Regions from separate parts of the Pantoea sp. E956-1 genome, predicted to be linked through region 3. Evidence: predicted binding sites of a transcription regulator. Region 3 holds the regulator's gene; each other region holds the start of a gene.
The links. Region 3 encodes PurR, which represses purine synthesis genes. Its sites were predicted from a motif close to CANGCAAACGTTTGCNTG; they were not measured.

Region 1: a site for PurR is predicted at 1,593-1,610, ahead of purE (5-(carboxyamino)imidazole ribonucleotide mutase). Genes of this name have one in related genera too.
Region 2: a site for PurR is predicted at 1,883-1,900, ahead of AC0T7J_RS19340 (nucleoside-specific channel-forming protein Tsx). Genes of this name have one in related genera too.
Region 4: a site for PurR is predicted at 2,853-2,870, ahead of AC0T7J_RS09125 (amino acid aminotransferase). Genes of this name have one in related genera too.

The regions. Positions count from the first base shown of each region.
Region 1 covers NZ_CEUYZP010000015.1:117,397-121,325, reverse strand. The annotation lists gene cysS (cysteine--tRNA ligase) at 1-140, opposite strand, end outside; gene ppiB (peptidylprolyl isomerase B) at 353-847, shown strand; gene lpxH (UDP-2,3-diacylglucosamine diphosphatase) at 847-1,563, shown strand; gene purE (5-(carboxyamino)imidazole ribonucleotide mutase) at 1,695-2,201, shown strand; gene purK (5-(carboxyamino)imidazole ribonucleotide synthase) at 2,198-3,262, shown strand; gene ybbP (putative ABC transporter permease subunit YbbP) at 3,478-3,929, opposite strand, start outside.
Region 2 covers NZ_CEUYZP010000009.1:108,622-112,550, reverse strand. The annotation lists gene AC0T7J_RS19350 (LysR family transcriptional regulator) at 1-177, shown strand, start outside; gene yjdN (VOC family metalloprotein YjdN) at 252-689, shown strand; gene AC0T7J_RS19340 (nucleoside-specific channel-forming protein Tsx) at 782-1,648, opposite strand; gene AC0T7J_RS19335 (sensor histidine kinase) at 1,928-3,283, opposite strand; gene AC0T7J_RS19330 (response regulator) at 3,280-3,929, opposite strand, start outside.
Region 3 covers NZ_CEUYZP010000001.1:158,389-162,317, reverse strand. The annotation lists gene AC0T7J_RS00795 (Grx4 family monothiol glutaredoxin) at 1-241, opposite strand, end outside; gene AC0T7J_RS00790 (C40 family peptidase) at 607-1,404, shown strand; gene cydH (cytochrome bd-I oxidase subunit CydH) at 1,453-1,542, opposite strand; gene purR (HTH-type transcriptional repressor PurR) at 1,824-2,849, shown strand; gene punR (DNA-binding transcriptional activator PunR) at 2,846-3,751, opposite strand; gene punC (purine nucleoside transporter PunC) at 3,859-3,929, shown strand, end outside.
Region 4 covers NZ_CEUYZP010000002.1:355,117-359,045, forward strand. The annotation lists gene ldtD (L,D-transpeptidase) at 1-152, shown strand, start outside; gene mepK (peptidoglycan L,D-endopeptidase MepK) at 338-886, shown strand; gene AC0T7J_RS09120 (MBL fold metallo-hydrolase) at 926-1,555, shown strand; gene AC0T7J_RS09125 (amino acid aminotransferase) at 1,598-2,788, opposite strand; gene ompF (porin OmpF) at 3,022-3,929, opposite strand, start outside.

The DNA.
Region 1 (3,929 bases), on a different contig from region 3:
AACGCCACGAACGTCCGCCCATGACCAATGTGACAGAGGTCATACACCGTGATGCCGCAAACATACATCCCGATTTTACCGGCATGAATGGGTTTGAATTCCTCTTTCTGTCGACTCAGGGTGTTATAAATCTTAAGCATTGAACGGTTCCGTTTTCGCGTGTGGTTGGCACTTTTAAGTATCCAGACATTGTGCCGTATTTTTATCGCTCGCGCGACGCAAAGCAAGCCAACTGCGCCGCGCTGCTGACGCGTCATTGGAAATTATGATATAAGAACGGTCGACAAAAAGGGGGACGCCCATCGACAGAGCGACCTCAGCAACTGATGACAACCTTTACAGGACGACAAAAATGGTAACTTTCCAGACGAACCATGGCGATATCGTAATCAAAACTTTCGATGATAAAGCGCCGGCAACCGTACAGAACTTCCTGGATTACTGCCGTGAAGGTTTTTACGACAACACCATTTTCCACCGCGTAATCAACGGCTTTATGATTCAGGGCGGCGGCTTCGAGCCGGGCATGAAGCAGAAAGAAACTAAAGCCGAAATTCAGAACGAAGCCAGCAATGGCCTGAAAAACACCAAAGGTACGCTGGCCATGGCACGTACCTCTGCGCCGCACTCTGCGACCGCACAGTTTTTCATCAACGTAGCTGACAACGACTTCCTGAACTTCCGTGACGAAAGCGTTCAGGGCTGGGGCTACTGCGTGTTCGCTGAAGTGGTTGAAGGTATGGATGTGGTCGAGAAGATCAAAGCGGTCTCTACCGGCCGCAGCGGCATGCACCAGGATGTGCCAAAAGACGACGTCGTTATCCAGAAAGTGACCGTCAGCGAGTAATGTCGCGCACGCTGTTTATCGCAGATCTCCATCTGTGTCAGGAAGAACCGGCGATTACCGCCGGTTTTCTGCATTTTTTACAGCGCGAAGCGCCACACTGTGACGCGCTCTATATTCTCGGCGACCTGTTTGAAGCCTGGATTGGCGACGACGATCCCAATCCGCTGCATCAGCAGGTGGCCCGCGCCCTGCGCGCCCTGCCGGTTCCGGTTTACTTTATCCATGGCAATCGCGACTTCCTGATTGGCCGACGCTTCGCGCAGGCCTGCGGCATGACGCTGCTGCCGGAAGAGCAGGTGCTGACGCTCTACGGCCATCGGTTGCTGATCATGCACGGCGATACGCTCTGTACCGACGATGCAGGTTACCTGCGTTTTCGGGCCAAAGTGCATAATCCCTGGATCCAGCGGCTGTTTCTGGCGTTGCCGTTGTGGATACGTAAACGCATTGCCGCCCGGATGCGCGCCGACAGTAAACAGGCCAACCAGCATAAATCCCAGACCATCATGGATGTAAATCAGGAAGCGGTTGTCGCCACCATGCTGCGCCAGCAGGCGCCGCTGCTAATCCACGGTCACACTCATCGCCCGGCGATTCATACGCTGAGCCTGCAGGGTGAACCGGCGCAACGCGCGGTGCTGGGTGCCTGGCACAGCCGGGGTTCCATGATCCAGCTCGACACCAGTGGCATTCAGCTTATCCATTTCGACTTTTAATCTGCGGTTAAATCCACGACCTTAAGCCCGACGCAACCGTTTTCCTTGCGTGCTTCTCATGCTATTCTCGGTGCCCTTCAAAACCTGTCCGCCCGGCCAGGTCTGTTTGTTCATTCACAGGAGTTGACCGCATGTCATCCAACGCCCCGGCCCGCATCGCCATTGTTATGGGTTCCAGAAGTGACTGGGCCACCATGCAGTTCGCCGCTGAAATCCTCTCCAGCCTGGACGTCCCTTTTGATGTTGACGTGGTCTCTGCGCACCGCACCCCGGATAAACTGTTCAGCTTCGCCGAAACGGCAGCCGACAAAGGTCTTCAGGTGATTATTGCTGGCGCAGGTGGCGCGGCACATCTGCCGGGTATGCTGGCGGCAAAAACGCTGGTGCCGGTGCTGGGTGTGCCGGTGCAGAGCGCAGCACTGAGCGGCGTCGATAGCCTCTATTCAATTGTGCAGATGCCGCGCGGTATTCCGGTTGGTACGCTGGCGATTGGCAAGGCGGGCGCAGCCAATGCCGCGCTGCTCGCGGCGCAGATTCTGGCGCTGCATGACAGTGCGCTGGCGTTACGCCTGACCACCTGGCGTCAGAGCCAGACCGATGAGGTGCTGAACCATCCCGATCCGCGGGTGGATGCATGAAGCCGGTTTGCGTACTGGGCAACGGCCAGTTAGGTCGTATGCTGCGTCAGGCGGGTGAACCGCTGGGCATCGCGGTGTATCCGGTAGGCCTGGACGCCGATCCCACCGCGCTCCCTATCGCCGACAGCGTGATCACCGCCGAAATCGAACGCTGGCCGGAGACGGCGCTGACGCGTGAACTGGCCAGCCATCCGGCCTTTGTTAACCGCGATATCTTTCCGCGTCTGGCGGATCGTCTGACGCAGAAACAGCTGCTGGATCAGCTGGGACTGGCCACCGCGCCGTGGCAGTTGCTGGCGGACAAAAGCGAATGGCCTGCGGTGTTCGACTCGCTGGGCGAGTTAGCGATAGTGAAAAGCCGCACCGGCGGTTACGACGGCCGGGGTCAGTGGCGTCTGCGTGCCAATGAAACTCACCAGTTGCCTGATGCGTGCTACGGCGAATGTATCGTTGAGAAGGGCATCAACTTTTCCGGTGAAGTGTCACTGGTGGGGGCGCGCGGTCACGATGGCCAGGTGGTGTTCTATCCGCTGACGCATAACCTGCATCAGGACGGTATTCTTCGCACCAGCGTCGCGTTTCCGCAGGCAGATCAGGCACAGCAGCAGCAGGCTGAAGCGATGCTGAGCGCGATCATGCAGGAACTGAACTACGTCGGCGTAATGGCGATGGAGTGCTTCGTTACGCCAGACGGACTGCTGATCAATGAGCTGGCGCCGCGCGTCCATAACAGTGGGCACTGGACGCAGAACGGTGCGTCGATCAGCCAGTTTGAGCTGCATCTGCGCGCCATTCTTGGCCTGGCATTACCGCAGCCGGTGGTGTTTGCGCCGTCAGCGATGGTTAATCTGATCGGTACTGACGTGAATCTCAACTGGCTGCAACAGCCGCTGGTGCATCTGCACTGGTATGACAAAGAGGTGCGTCCGGGTCGTAAAGTGGGCCATCTGAATCTGACCGACAGCGATACAGAACGGCTCAGTGCTGCCCTTAACGCGCTGGTGCCGCAGCTACCGGAAGCGTACGCCAGCGGCATCGCCTGGGCGGTTGAAAAACTGTAATCCTCCGCACCGCCTGATGAGGGGTTTATCAGGCGGCTCAGAAGGTTAATATGATGGACACATACGCCGGTAAGTCAGGGCCGACACCGGTTAGTCAGATTCAGTCGCCGGTAAGTCAGATTCAGTCGCCGGTAAGTCAGAGGCAGACGCCGGTAACGGGTGCGATCGGGTTCAAGGTCAAAGGCGGCCTGGTGCCGCCTTATTCCCGCACTCCCTTACGCCGCATCAAACTTCCTGAACAGCGCCTTCCCTTTCAGTAATCGGATACCCAGCCAGCCACCGCACAGCGATAACAGCAGCGCACCACATAACGGCAGCGCCAGCCACAGGGTCCAGTCAGGCTGCCACGGGAAGTCGAAAATCTTAGTCTGTAATCCCCACAGTGCCGCTTCTGCCCCCATTGCCGCTGCCACGCCGGAGACCACGCCGAGCAGCGCAAACTCACACCATAGGGTCGTGCGCAGCAGGCGTTTACCGGCACCCAGCGTGCGATAGACCACCAGCTCCTGACGCCGCTGACGCATCCCGACCTGAATCTGCGCCAGCAGCAGCAATACGCCGCAGGCGGTCACCAGCACCACCATGATCTCCAGCGCCTGGCTGACCTGCGCCAGCACCTGACCGATCTGCCGCATAATGCTGCCGATATCCAGCAGACTCAGCGCCG
Region 2 (3,929 bases), on a different contig from region 3:
ATCAGTATTCTCTCGGTCGACGTCATTGACGACCCGATTCTGGGTCGGTCGCTGGTGGCGCTGACGCTCGACGAACCTCTGCCGAAAGCGATCTTCTATCTGATTCAGCGCAAAGACACGACGCTGACCCCAATGAGCAGTTATATGGCACAACTCTTTCGCCGTTATTGCCAGTAAAATCAGTGAGTAAAGTCGATCGTCTACACTGTTAAGGTACTGAAAAAATCCACCCGACAAATATAGAGGTTACGATGCAAGTCAGTCCTTATCTGTTTCTCTATGGCCGTTGCGAAGAGGCTATCGACTTTTACCTGCAGGCGACCGGGGGAGAGTTGCTCTCTAAAATGAAATTCGGTGATATGCCGGATCAGGGTGAGCAGGTCGGCGATCAGTCTGCCGCGCCGCAGCCGCCAGAAAAGATCATGCATGCCCAGCTGCGTATTGGTGACGGCGAGCTGATGCTGAGCGATGGCAACACCGATCAGCCGCCAGCGTCTGAGCATGCCGGTTACGCGGTCAGTCTCTCAACTACCGATGTCGAAAAGGGTAAAGCCTGGTTTGAGAAACTGTCGGCAGGCGGCAAGGTGACAACGGAGTGGCAGGAGACGTTCTGGTCGAACGGATTCGCGATGTTCATTGATAAGTTCAACATTCCGTGGCGCATCAATGTCGAGAAGCCGCAGGAATAATCGGGCCAGCCGGCGTCGCAATTTGCGGCGCCGTATTCATGGTTATTACCCGGATTAATGTGCGGCGGCGCTATTCAGGCCGCCGCACGTAATCAGAAGTTATAACCCGCCACCAGGTAGTAACCCCAGCCAGTCGATTTCACTTCAAACGGCCCATTGCCGAAATTCTGTTCCTGTCCATCCGCCCACTGTCCGCCGTTGTGGAAGTAACGCGCCACCGCAGAGAAGTGCCAGTGATCGTAACCCAGTGACAGAATATGGCTGGAGGCGATGGAGTTGCTGGTGCGTGCTGAACCGCCTTTATCACGGAGATCGGAACCCCAGTCGAAGTTGGTGAAGCCGACATAGCCCAGATTACCGCCCCACAGCGTGGTGATTGGCACGAAGTATTTCACCTTGAAGCGATAGCCATCCCAGCTGTTTTCATTCGCTGCACCGTAGTTTTCCCACTGATATTTGGCGTAGACATTCAGCGACAGGCCGACATCGCTGTGCGTATCGATATCGGTGCCCAGACCCATATACCAGGTGTTCTGGCGGCTATCGCTGTTGCGGCCCATGTCGTAGATGTAGTTGTTAGCAAAATACCACTCTTTGAACGGACCAAAGGCCAGGCTGGTGCCGGTCAGTTTGTCGATAGAGAAGCGCGGCTCAATCTCCATAAACATCGGTGAACCGTGATCAAAAATGCCGTTGGCGTTGCTGTTGCCTGCGCCGAAGAAGTTGGTCAGGTCGAGGTAGCCATAAAAATCGAACCAGTCCTTCTTCGCAAACGCTTCATATTCCAGATAAACGTCGTTGTTAAACTGTGGTCCGAAACGGGTGTGGTAGCTGCCTACCACGTTAACGCTCTGATGCCACCAGTCGGAGACATACTGCGGATCGCTTTCAGCGGCCTGCGCAGCACCACTCAATGAACATGCCAGCACGGCACCTGCTATCAACGTTTTAAATTTCATTATTATCAGCCACATGCTTTTGACCGCCGCACAGCAGACGCAGTCAGAGAGAAATCGGTCCCTTGATGGGAATGAGGGTTTCACAGCAACTAACAGCCAGTTCTTCAGCCCGCGTAGCGTGCCTGTAACAGATCGATAGAAAATAGATTTTGCTCACGTTTGTCAAAAAGTGTTGCATTACAATTCAGCTAAAATGTGATGCACTTCACAATAATGACCAGGATCGAACGGAACCAGGCAACCGTTTACGTTGTCTGGTTCGTGATCAAACGGGCGGGATCAGGGAAGGGTGACGCGAACCTGTAAACCACAAATGGCACCCTGTGGCGTCAGGCAATTGGAAAGGGCGACGTGAATCTGATGCTTCTGTGCGACGTTGCGCACAATGGATAATCCCAGCCCGCTGCCCTGAGCTTTAACGTCAGGCGAACGGGTAAAACGGTCAAACGCGCGTTCGATAAAGGATTCCGGCATGCCTGGCCCGTTATCGACAATATCGACCACTGTTTTACCTGCGACCCGATGCAGCAGCACATCGACCAGGCTGCCCTCCGGCGTGTGCAACATGGCGTTACCAATCAGGTTGTCGAACAGGCTGCGCAGCTCGGAACGGCTGGCCTGCAGACGATACTGCGTGGAGCCATTGAAGCCGATATCGATGCCGCGTTTATCTGCCACCACCATCAACTGCTCAATGCTCTCTTTCAGCAGATCGTCCAGTTCGATATGCTCGACGCTGGCGACCACGCTCTGGTCATCCTGACGCGAGACATTGAGTAACTGCGTGACCAGATGACGGGTGCGGGTGACGCCCGCTTCCAGCTGGCTGAACTGCCGGCTCGCTTCGCCTGGCTGGATATGCTGACGCAGGTTTTCCAGCTGCAAAGTCACCGCCGTTACTGGCGTGCGCAGCTCATGCGCCGCATCTTCCAGGAACTGACGCTGCGACGACCAGGCCTCACGCAACTTACTCAGCAGCGAGTTGTAGGCGGCCACCAGCGGCAGGATCTCATCCGGCAAGCCTTCGGGTGAGACATTGTGCGGATGATGCGTCTCCTGCGCGGCAATCTGACGCGAAGCGACCTGCAGATCCCGGGTGATCTTGCGCACCACCAGCCAGATCACCAGCAGTGACAGCGGCATCATCAGGATCAACGGAATGATCGCTGACAGCGCCCGCTTGACCATCAATGCCTTCATGTAGCTGAGGTTGTGCATCACCTGGATGGTTTTGATCTCACTGCCAGGTAAGCCGGGTCGGGTATAGATGCGCCATTCGCAGTCGTCGCACTGACCCACATGCACGTCGCGATAGCCCCGTTGATTTTGCAGCGGAGCCTGCAGCTCCGGCCATGAGCTGGCCCGTAACTGACCCTGTTCGTCCCATAGCTGCACCACAAAGGCGCTCTTCGCCTTATCAGGCGCAATAAGCATCGGCATCAGGGCGGGCATCTGTTTATTAGTGGACCAGGCATCAGCGATTTTTGCCAGCTGATCGTCCTTCATGGTGCCGACCATATCGCCGTAGCAGCTGAAGAAATACCACGTGACGCCGCCTATCATCAGCAGATGAATAATCAGCAGCGTAGAGAGTAATTTGTTGCGTAATGAACGCATAAAGGTGAAGGGTTTCATATTGCCGGTACCCGCCAGCCCAGCCCGCGCACGTTGCGAATCACGTCGTTATCCAGTTTGCGGCGCATCCCATGGATCAGGACATCCACCGCATTGCTGCTGACTTCATCACCCCAGCCATAGATGCGGTTTTCCAGCTGCTCACGCGACAGAATAGCGCCTGGCCGTTCCAGCAGGGCGTAGAGCAGGGCATATTCGCGCGCCGTAAGCTGCTCGCGCTGGCCTTTGTAGAGCACTTCACGGGTCATCATATCCAGCTGGACATCGCCGCTGCCCAGCACCGAGTCTGCCGCCCCGTGGCTGCGTCGGGTAATGGCGCGCATCCGGGCCATGACTTCCTGTAAATCGAATGGTTTAAGCAGGTAGTCGTCAGCGCCGCTGTCGAGTCCCTGAATCCGCTGCGCCACCGTGTCGCGTGCGGTAAGAATCAGCACCGGCGTGGCGTCGCCGCGCCCGCGCGCCCGACGCAGTACCTGCAGGCCATCATCGCGCGGTAAGCCGAGATCGAGCAGCACGCAGCTGTAGCCGCCTTCGCTCCAGGCATTCTGGGCATAGATGCCATCACGCACCCAGTCCACCGACCAGCCCGCGCCCTCCAGTGCCTGCTGCAGGTTCGCGCCGATCATTTCATCATCTTCAACCAGTA
Region 3 (3,929 bases):
CCAGCTCGCCATCGACCCAGAGCTGCGGGAAAGTTGGCCAGTTGGCGAATTTCGGCATCTCGGCACGAATGTCCGGGTTCAGCAGAATATCCACGTAAGCAAAACGCTCACCACAGGCTGACAGCGCCTGTACCGCCTGTGCAGAGAAACCGCAGCTTGGCAGTTTCGGGGAACCTTTCATGTACAGCAGGATGGGATTTTCTGCGATCTGGCGCTGAATTTTTTCTACAGTACTCATTATTGCCTTCCTTAATTCGTCACTTCGTGTTTGTTTATTGTAGCGACTTCGCAGCGTGACTGAAAACGAGATTTTGTTCGCTGCCGGATTAAATCGCCATCATTGTTAAGTCCTGCTCCGGGATACCTGAATTCCTGATTATTAACAGCCAGTAACAGATTAATAATTCGTAATAATTTCGATGATATAACATGCTGAAAATGTTCATTTTCAGCGCGATCTCATGGGTTGCAAAGATTAATATTAAAAGGCATTACAGTTTTTAAACGAACTGGACTAGAATGGCCTGGGCGCTGATCCTGGATCAGATTAATCTCAACTTTGTCGCGGTGCGTAGTGGCCCTGACAACTTAACTCATCAACGGACTATGCGTTTAATCATTACGTTTTTCATGCTGGCCTTTGCGCAACTGTTTTTCAACATCGCCGCTGCGTCGCCACACGCGCCGGTGAACGTCAGTACGCATAAAGCAGAGAAAAAGAGTGCGCGCGACGATGAGCGTCGCAAGCGTCGCCCGATGAAAACGGTGACGAAAAAGACTCGCCTCAGCCCGGTTCAAAAACTAAAAACTAAAAAACTGAAAAAAACCGAACTCACCGCTACACAGACGCCTGCTAAGAAAACCTCGTTAAAAACTGCCCGTCTCAGTAAGAATAAAGAGAAAAAACGTTATGGTCATCAGCGCCGACTGAAAACCGCTGAGGTTGCCACCAGCGAGACCGGCACGATCAAGATGAGCAAATCTCACCGTCAGCGCTACCAGAAGGCACGTGAAACCGCGATGACCAAGCTGATGGGTCAGTTGGGTAAACCCTATCAGTGGGGCGGTACTTCCCCCCATACCGGTTTCGATTGCAGCGGCCTGGTCTGGTACGCCTATAAAGATCTGGTGAAGTTTAAGATCCCACGTACCGCTAACGAGATGTATCACCTGCGTGACGCCGCGCCGATCAAGCGTGATTCACTGGAGAAAGGCGATCTGGTCTTCTTCCGTATCAATGGACGCGGTACGGCGGACCACGTCGGCGTTTACCTCGGTAATGGCAAGTTTATTCAGTCACCACGTACCGGCAAAGATATTCAGATCAGTGCGTTAGGGGAAGATTACTGGCAGCGCCACTATATTGGTGCCCGTCGGGTGATGACGCCGAAAACCATACGCTGAGCAGCAGAACAAACAAAAAGAGAGCCGGGATATGCCCGGCTTTTTTTATTAGTGCAAAATGGCGGTAAAACTAAAAGCCACAATCATCAGCAGACAGCCCGTGGTGGTCATTAATGCCAGTTTAAGATCGGTACTCATTGCTTGCTCCTTAGACACACAATTAGTGGGGATATCGCATTTTCCCACAGGGCCCGGTAAAAATCTCGTTTTATCCGTTCAGCCTTGTTAGAATCCCGCCTTTGTTGCGCAACGCGCGCAACCCTGATTCCGTTTGCGCACGTTTTCAGGCGTTTTTATTCCGCCAGCGGCCTGTTTACTGGCCAGGAAAGCTGCTTTTTTACGGAAAAAACCCTGAGCAGACGCAAACGTTTAACACTACGCTTATCATAGAGTTAGATAAGCACTGGAGTCCGATTTTCATGGCAACAATTAAAGATGTGGCAAAACGCGCTGGCGTCTCGACAACCACCGTTTCGCACGTCATCAATAAAACCCGCTTTGTGGCTGAAGAGACGCGCAACGCGGTCTGGCAGGCGATTAAGGAACTGCACTACTCGCCAAGCGCCGTAGCGCGCAGCCTGAAAGTGAACCACACCAAGACGCTGGGCCTGCTTGCCACCTCCAGCGAAGCGCCCTATTTCGCTGAAATTATCGAAGCGGTCGAAAATCATTGTTTCGATAAAGGCTATACGCTGATTCTGGGTAATGCGCATAACGATCTGCAAAAACAGCGCGCCTATCTCAGCATGATGGCGCAGAAACGCGTCGATGGGCTGCTGGTGATGTGCTCTGAATACCCGGACGACCTGCTGCAGATGCTGGAAGAGAACCGCAATATTCCGATGGTGGTGATGGACTGGGGCGAGTCGCGCGCTGACTTCACCGATACGGTACTGGATAATGCTTTCCAGGGCGGCTATCTGGCAGGACGCTATCTGATTGAACGCGGACACCGGGATATTGGTGCAATCCCCGGACAGATGGAGCGTAACACCGGTGGCGGACGTCATGCCGGTTTCCTGAAAGCGATGGAAGAAGCGGGTATTCAGCCGCGCGCCGAGTGGATTGTGCAGGGTGACTTTGAGCCGGAGTCGGGCTATCAGGCGATGCAGCAGATCCTGTCGCAGAAGCAGCGTCCGACGGCAGTATTCTGTGGAGGAGACATCATGGCGATGGGCGCGATTTGCGCTGCCGATGAAATGGGTTTGCGCGTCCCGCAGGATATTTCGGTGATCGGCTATGACAATGTGCGCAACGCCCGCTATTTCGCACCGGCACTGACCACCGTGCATCAGCCTAAAGCCCAGCTGGGTGAGAAAGCACTGGAAATGCTGCTGGACCGCATTACCAGTAAACGCGAAGTGTCACAAACGATTGAGGTCCATCCCACGCTGATTGAGCGCCGTTCCGTGGCAGATGGCCCGTTCCGCGACTATCGCCGTTAATGCTCGCTTAACCACTCCTGATTAAGTGTTTGCGCATCACCCAGATAGCTGAGCAACCAGCCTGTCGCCGGTGATGCGCGATCCTCTGCCCAGCTGACGCAGCACGGGCTGTCCGGAAACGCCACCGGCAGCGTCAGTTCAACCAGCTCGCCACTGTCGAGCAGTGGCCTGGCCAGATGACCCGGCACCATCGCCACACACAATCCCGCCTGCACGCACTCGAGCCCGGTTTGCCATTCCGGCACCACCAGCCTGCGCTGGTTATCCAGCGTCCATGTCATACGACGCGGCAGCGCGCGTGACGTATCTTCCAGCACCAGCGACGGCCAGCTACGCAGCGTATCGTCATCTATCTGGCTCGCCTGCGTCAGTGGATGATGGGGAGCGACAACGCAGCGCCAGTTAAGCGTGCCCATATCCCGAAAAGCAAAACGTCCACCCACCGGTATCGCCTGAGTGGCACCAATCGCCACTTCGACCCGGCCATCGGCCAGCGCATCCCAGACACCGTTAAAGACTTCATAGCTGATGATCAGCTCCATATCGGGAAAGTGGCGATAGAAATCTTTGACCAGTTGCCGGGTGCGCTGAGGTTTGGCTATACGGTCAACGGCAATGCTTAGCTGGCCGCGCCAGCCGTTAGCCAGCTGCTGACACTGTCGCCGGGTGGCAAGCATTTTTTTGATGACGCTGCGCCCTTCCCGGACAAAATGTTCACCCGCCGGGGTCAGAACCACTTCGCGATGCTGACGTTCAAACAGCGGTACCGCCAGCCAGTTTTCCAGCTGACGCACCGTATAGCTGATGGCAGAGGGCACCCGATGTAACTCCTGTGCGGCAGCGCTGAAACTGCCCCCACGGGCAACGGCGTCAACCACTTCTAATGCATATTCTGACCACATAATCTGCCTTCAAAAATTTTAACAGCAATCGGCAAATATTACCGTTTCACAGTAGCAAACGCACCTTTTACACTCTGCCGCGTTTATCCTGCAAAAATGAGAATCAGATGCTGTCGAATAAAGGGTTTATGCCCTACCTTGCCCTGCTGAGCATGCTGGGCTTTTTAGCCACTGATAT
Region 4 (3,929 bases), on a different contig from region 3:
TTCGCCATCGCATCCCGGTCAATCTCTATTATCTGACGGCGTGGGTCGCTGATGATGGCAAACCACAGTTCCGCACAGATATTTACAATTATGATGACACCGCCCGTTCGGGCAGTCAGGCACTGAGTCGGGCTGAGCAACTGCTGCTCTAGTGATTGATTTTAAATCGTTAGCGGCGTGCCGGTTACTCACATAAATCTTATCAAATGACGATCCCTGGCGGGATCGTCACGCAAACAGAACGCAGATGGGTTGACGCTCTACTGAGAGAAAGTTATGGTTCGGGCTGTGCGCTTTTTGCACATTTCTATGGCTTCACTCTCAGGTAAATCGTTACATGTCTACTATTGATTCTTTTCGTCGCAAACTACTGCTGTGCGGTAGCGCCGCCGCCGGTCTGGCATTATTACCCGCTTCTGCAAGGGCCTCGCTCTCTACCTCTCGCCCGCGTGTATTGATGCTTAATAATCTTCATACCGGTGAAACCCTTAAAACTGAGTTTTTTAATGGTAAGAGTTACGACAAGGATGAGTTGTCACGATTAAATCACTTTTTCCGGGACTATCGCGCCAATAAAGTGAAAAGCATCGATCCACACCTGTTTGATCAAATCTTCCGCCTGCAGGCGCTGCTGGGAATGCGTAAACCGATACAGCTGGTTTCGGGCTACCGTTCACTGGCAACCAACAACATGTTACGTGAGAGCGGTCCTGGGGTGGCAAAGCACAGCTATCACACCAAAGGCCAGGCAATGGATTTTCATATCGAAGGGGTTTCTCTGGCCAATGTACGCAAAGCGGCGTTATCTCTGCGTGCGGGTGGTGTAGGATATTATCCCCGCAGTAACTTTGTACATATTGATACCGGGCCGATCAGGCACTGGTAATGACACCGGCAACGCTGCGTGAGCCGGTCATGGAGCGTTATGAATTACCACATTATTCCTGTTACCGCGTTTGCCCAGAACTGTTCAGTTATCTGGTGCGAGTCTACTCGTGAAGCCGCGCTGGTCGATCCAGGCGGCGATGCCGATCTGATCAAAGAGACGCTGGAACAGCTCAGACTCAAACCTGCCCTGATTCTGCTGACCCATGGACACCTTGATCACGTCGGGGCTGCCGTTGAACTGGCTGCCTTCTGGCAGATCCCGATTGTCGGGCCGCAAAAACGTGATGCATTCTGGCTGGAAGCACTGCCTACCCAGAGCCGGATGTTCGGACTTGATGAGTGCGCGCCTTTTACCCCTGATCGCTGGCTGGAAGAGGGGGAGAGCGTACAGGTAGGGCTGACCACGCTGGAAGTCCTGCACTGTCCGGGCCATTCACCTGGCCACGTGGTGTTCTTTGATCGTTCAGGACGGTTACTGATCTCAGGTGACGTGATTTTTAATGGCGGCGTTGGACGCACAGACTTCCCGCAGGGCGATCATCAGCAGTTAATCGATGCTATCCGCACGAAACTGCTGCCGCTGGGCGATGATGTCACTTTTCTGCCCGGTCACGGCCCGATTTCTTCGCTGGGGCATGAACGCATCAGCAATCCTTTTCTGCAATAAAAAATGGGCCAGCAGGCCCATTTTTCTGTTCACTCTTCCTGCTTACAGTACGGCGACAATCGCTTCGCACAGCGCCGACATATTGTCTGGCGTCATGCCCGCCACATTCACCCGACCTGAGTTCACCGCGTAGACGCCAAACTCTTCACGCAGGCGAATGACCTGGTCTTTGGTTAAGCCGCTGAACGAGAACATACCGTTCTGCTTAATAATAAAGCTGAAGTCGCGCTGTGCGCCTTTTTCCGCCAGGGTATTTACGAAGAGCTGGCGCATGCGCTGGATGCGCTGACGCATATCCGACAGCTCCTGCTCCCAGATGGTACGCAGGGTATCGTTGCCCAGAATGGTGGCGACGATGGCGGCGCCATGTGCCGGCGGATTGGAGTAGTTGGCGCGAATGGTGTACTTCACCTGACTGAACGCGGTATCTGCCACGCTCGCTTCGGCGGCAACCAGCGTGATGGCACCGACACGCTCGTTATACAGGCCAAAATTCTTGGAGTAAGAGCTGGCGACGATAAGTTCCTGATGCGAGGCGGCAAAAATACGCAGGCCTTCTGCATCTTCCTCCAGACCACGGGCAAAACCCTGGTAAGCGAAATCGAACAACGGCAGCCAGCCGTTGGCCTGTGACAGCTCCGCCAGCTGTTGCCACTGCTCAGCGGTCGGGTCGATACCGGTCGGGTTATGGCAGCAGCCGTGGAACAACACCACGTCGCCTGGCTGAACCTGTTTAAGTGACGCCACCATGCCATCGAAATCGAGCGTATGGTTTGCCGCGTCATAATAGTGGTATTCACAGACTTCAAGACCGGCAGCGTTAAACACATTGTTGTGATTCGGCCAGCTCGGATTGCTGATCCAGACCCGCTTTACCGATGTTTGCGTGGCGAGGAAATCGGCTGCAACGCGAAGCGCACCGGTACCACCCGGTGTCTGAGCCGTGCGAGCGCGGCCAGCGGTGATTAGCGGACTCTGGTTGCCGAACAGCAGGGCCTGCGTGCAGCGGGCGAAATCAGCCAGACCATCAATGCTGAGATAGTTTTTGGTGGTTTCATTTTCCAGCAGATATTGCTCAGCTTTTTTAACACTGGTCAGCACCGGGGTCTTGCCGGTTTCGTCTTTATAGACGCCGATACCCAGATTGATTTTTTCCGGGCGGTCGTCAGCACGAAACAGATCGGCCAGCCCAAGAATAGGATCGGCGGGTGCAGCAGAGATCGATTCAAACATGTGTCAGGTCCATTAGCGTGAACTTTAGCGAAAAGAGCTCTCAGGTTAGCGTCCGGCCAGGCAAATGCCAACCGTTTGCGAGACAAATTCATACATTTTGCAGCGTGGATTGCGCGACGAGGAAAGGTAGTGATTAAAGCGGGGTAACGGCGCGGGGAAAAACGCACCTGTTGGGAATGGCAGCCATAAAAAAACGGGGCCGTAGCCCCGTTTTTCAACATGTTTAAGCAGGATTAGAACTGGTAAACCAGGCCAACACCAACCACGTCGTCTGTGTTCAGACCCAGTGGGTTGTTGTCATCCAGTTGGTTGATTTTGTAATCAACATAGGTAGACATGTTTTTGTTGAAGTAGTAAGTCGCGCCAACGTCGATGTATTTGTACAGGTCAGCATCGCCGATACCTTCGATATCTTTGCCTTTCTGCTGCACGTATGCAACGGATGGACGCAGACCGAAGTCGAACTGGTATTGAGCAACTAATTCAATAGTCTGGCTCTTATTGGCAAATGCAGTCACTGAGTCGGTAGTGTTAGCTACAGGGATGCCGATAACGGAAGAGTTACGGCCCTCACCGTACATCGCTGCCAGGTAAACGTTGTTCGCATCATATTTCAGCGCGGTTGCCCAGTTCTCAGCACGTTTGCCCTGACCAACTACGTTACCATTCACAGCAACACCCGCTGCCTGCGAATTTGTACGGTCGCTGCTGCTATACGCACCAACAATGCCTACACCAATTGGTAAGGTATATGAAGTTGAGAATGCATAGCCGTCACCGTTAGCACGATCGATTGCGGTACGTTCGTTTTTACCCTGATACTGAGCAGCAAAGTCCCAGCCATCAACCAGACCGAAGAAGTTGGTGTTGCGGTAGGTCAGCAGGCCAGTGCTACGACCGTTCATAAAGCTGTCTGAGCCGCCCCAGTCGCCACCAAATACTGGCAGCATATCGGTCCAGCCAATTGCATCGTAAACCAGACCGTAGTTACGGCCGTAGTCGATTGAACCTGCATCACCGAATTTCAGACCGGCAAAGCCCAGACGGGTTTTGTTGCCGCTTTGTGCGTCATCGCCTTCAGAGTTGTTCGCCTGAATGTTATATTCCCACTGGCCGTAACCGGTCAGCTGGTCATTAATCT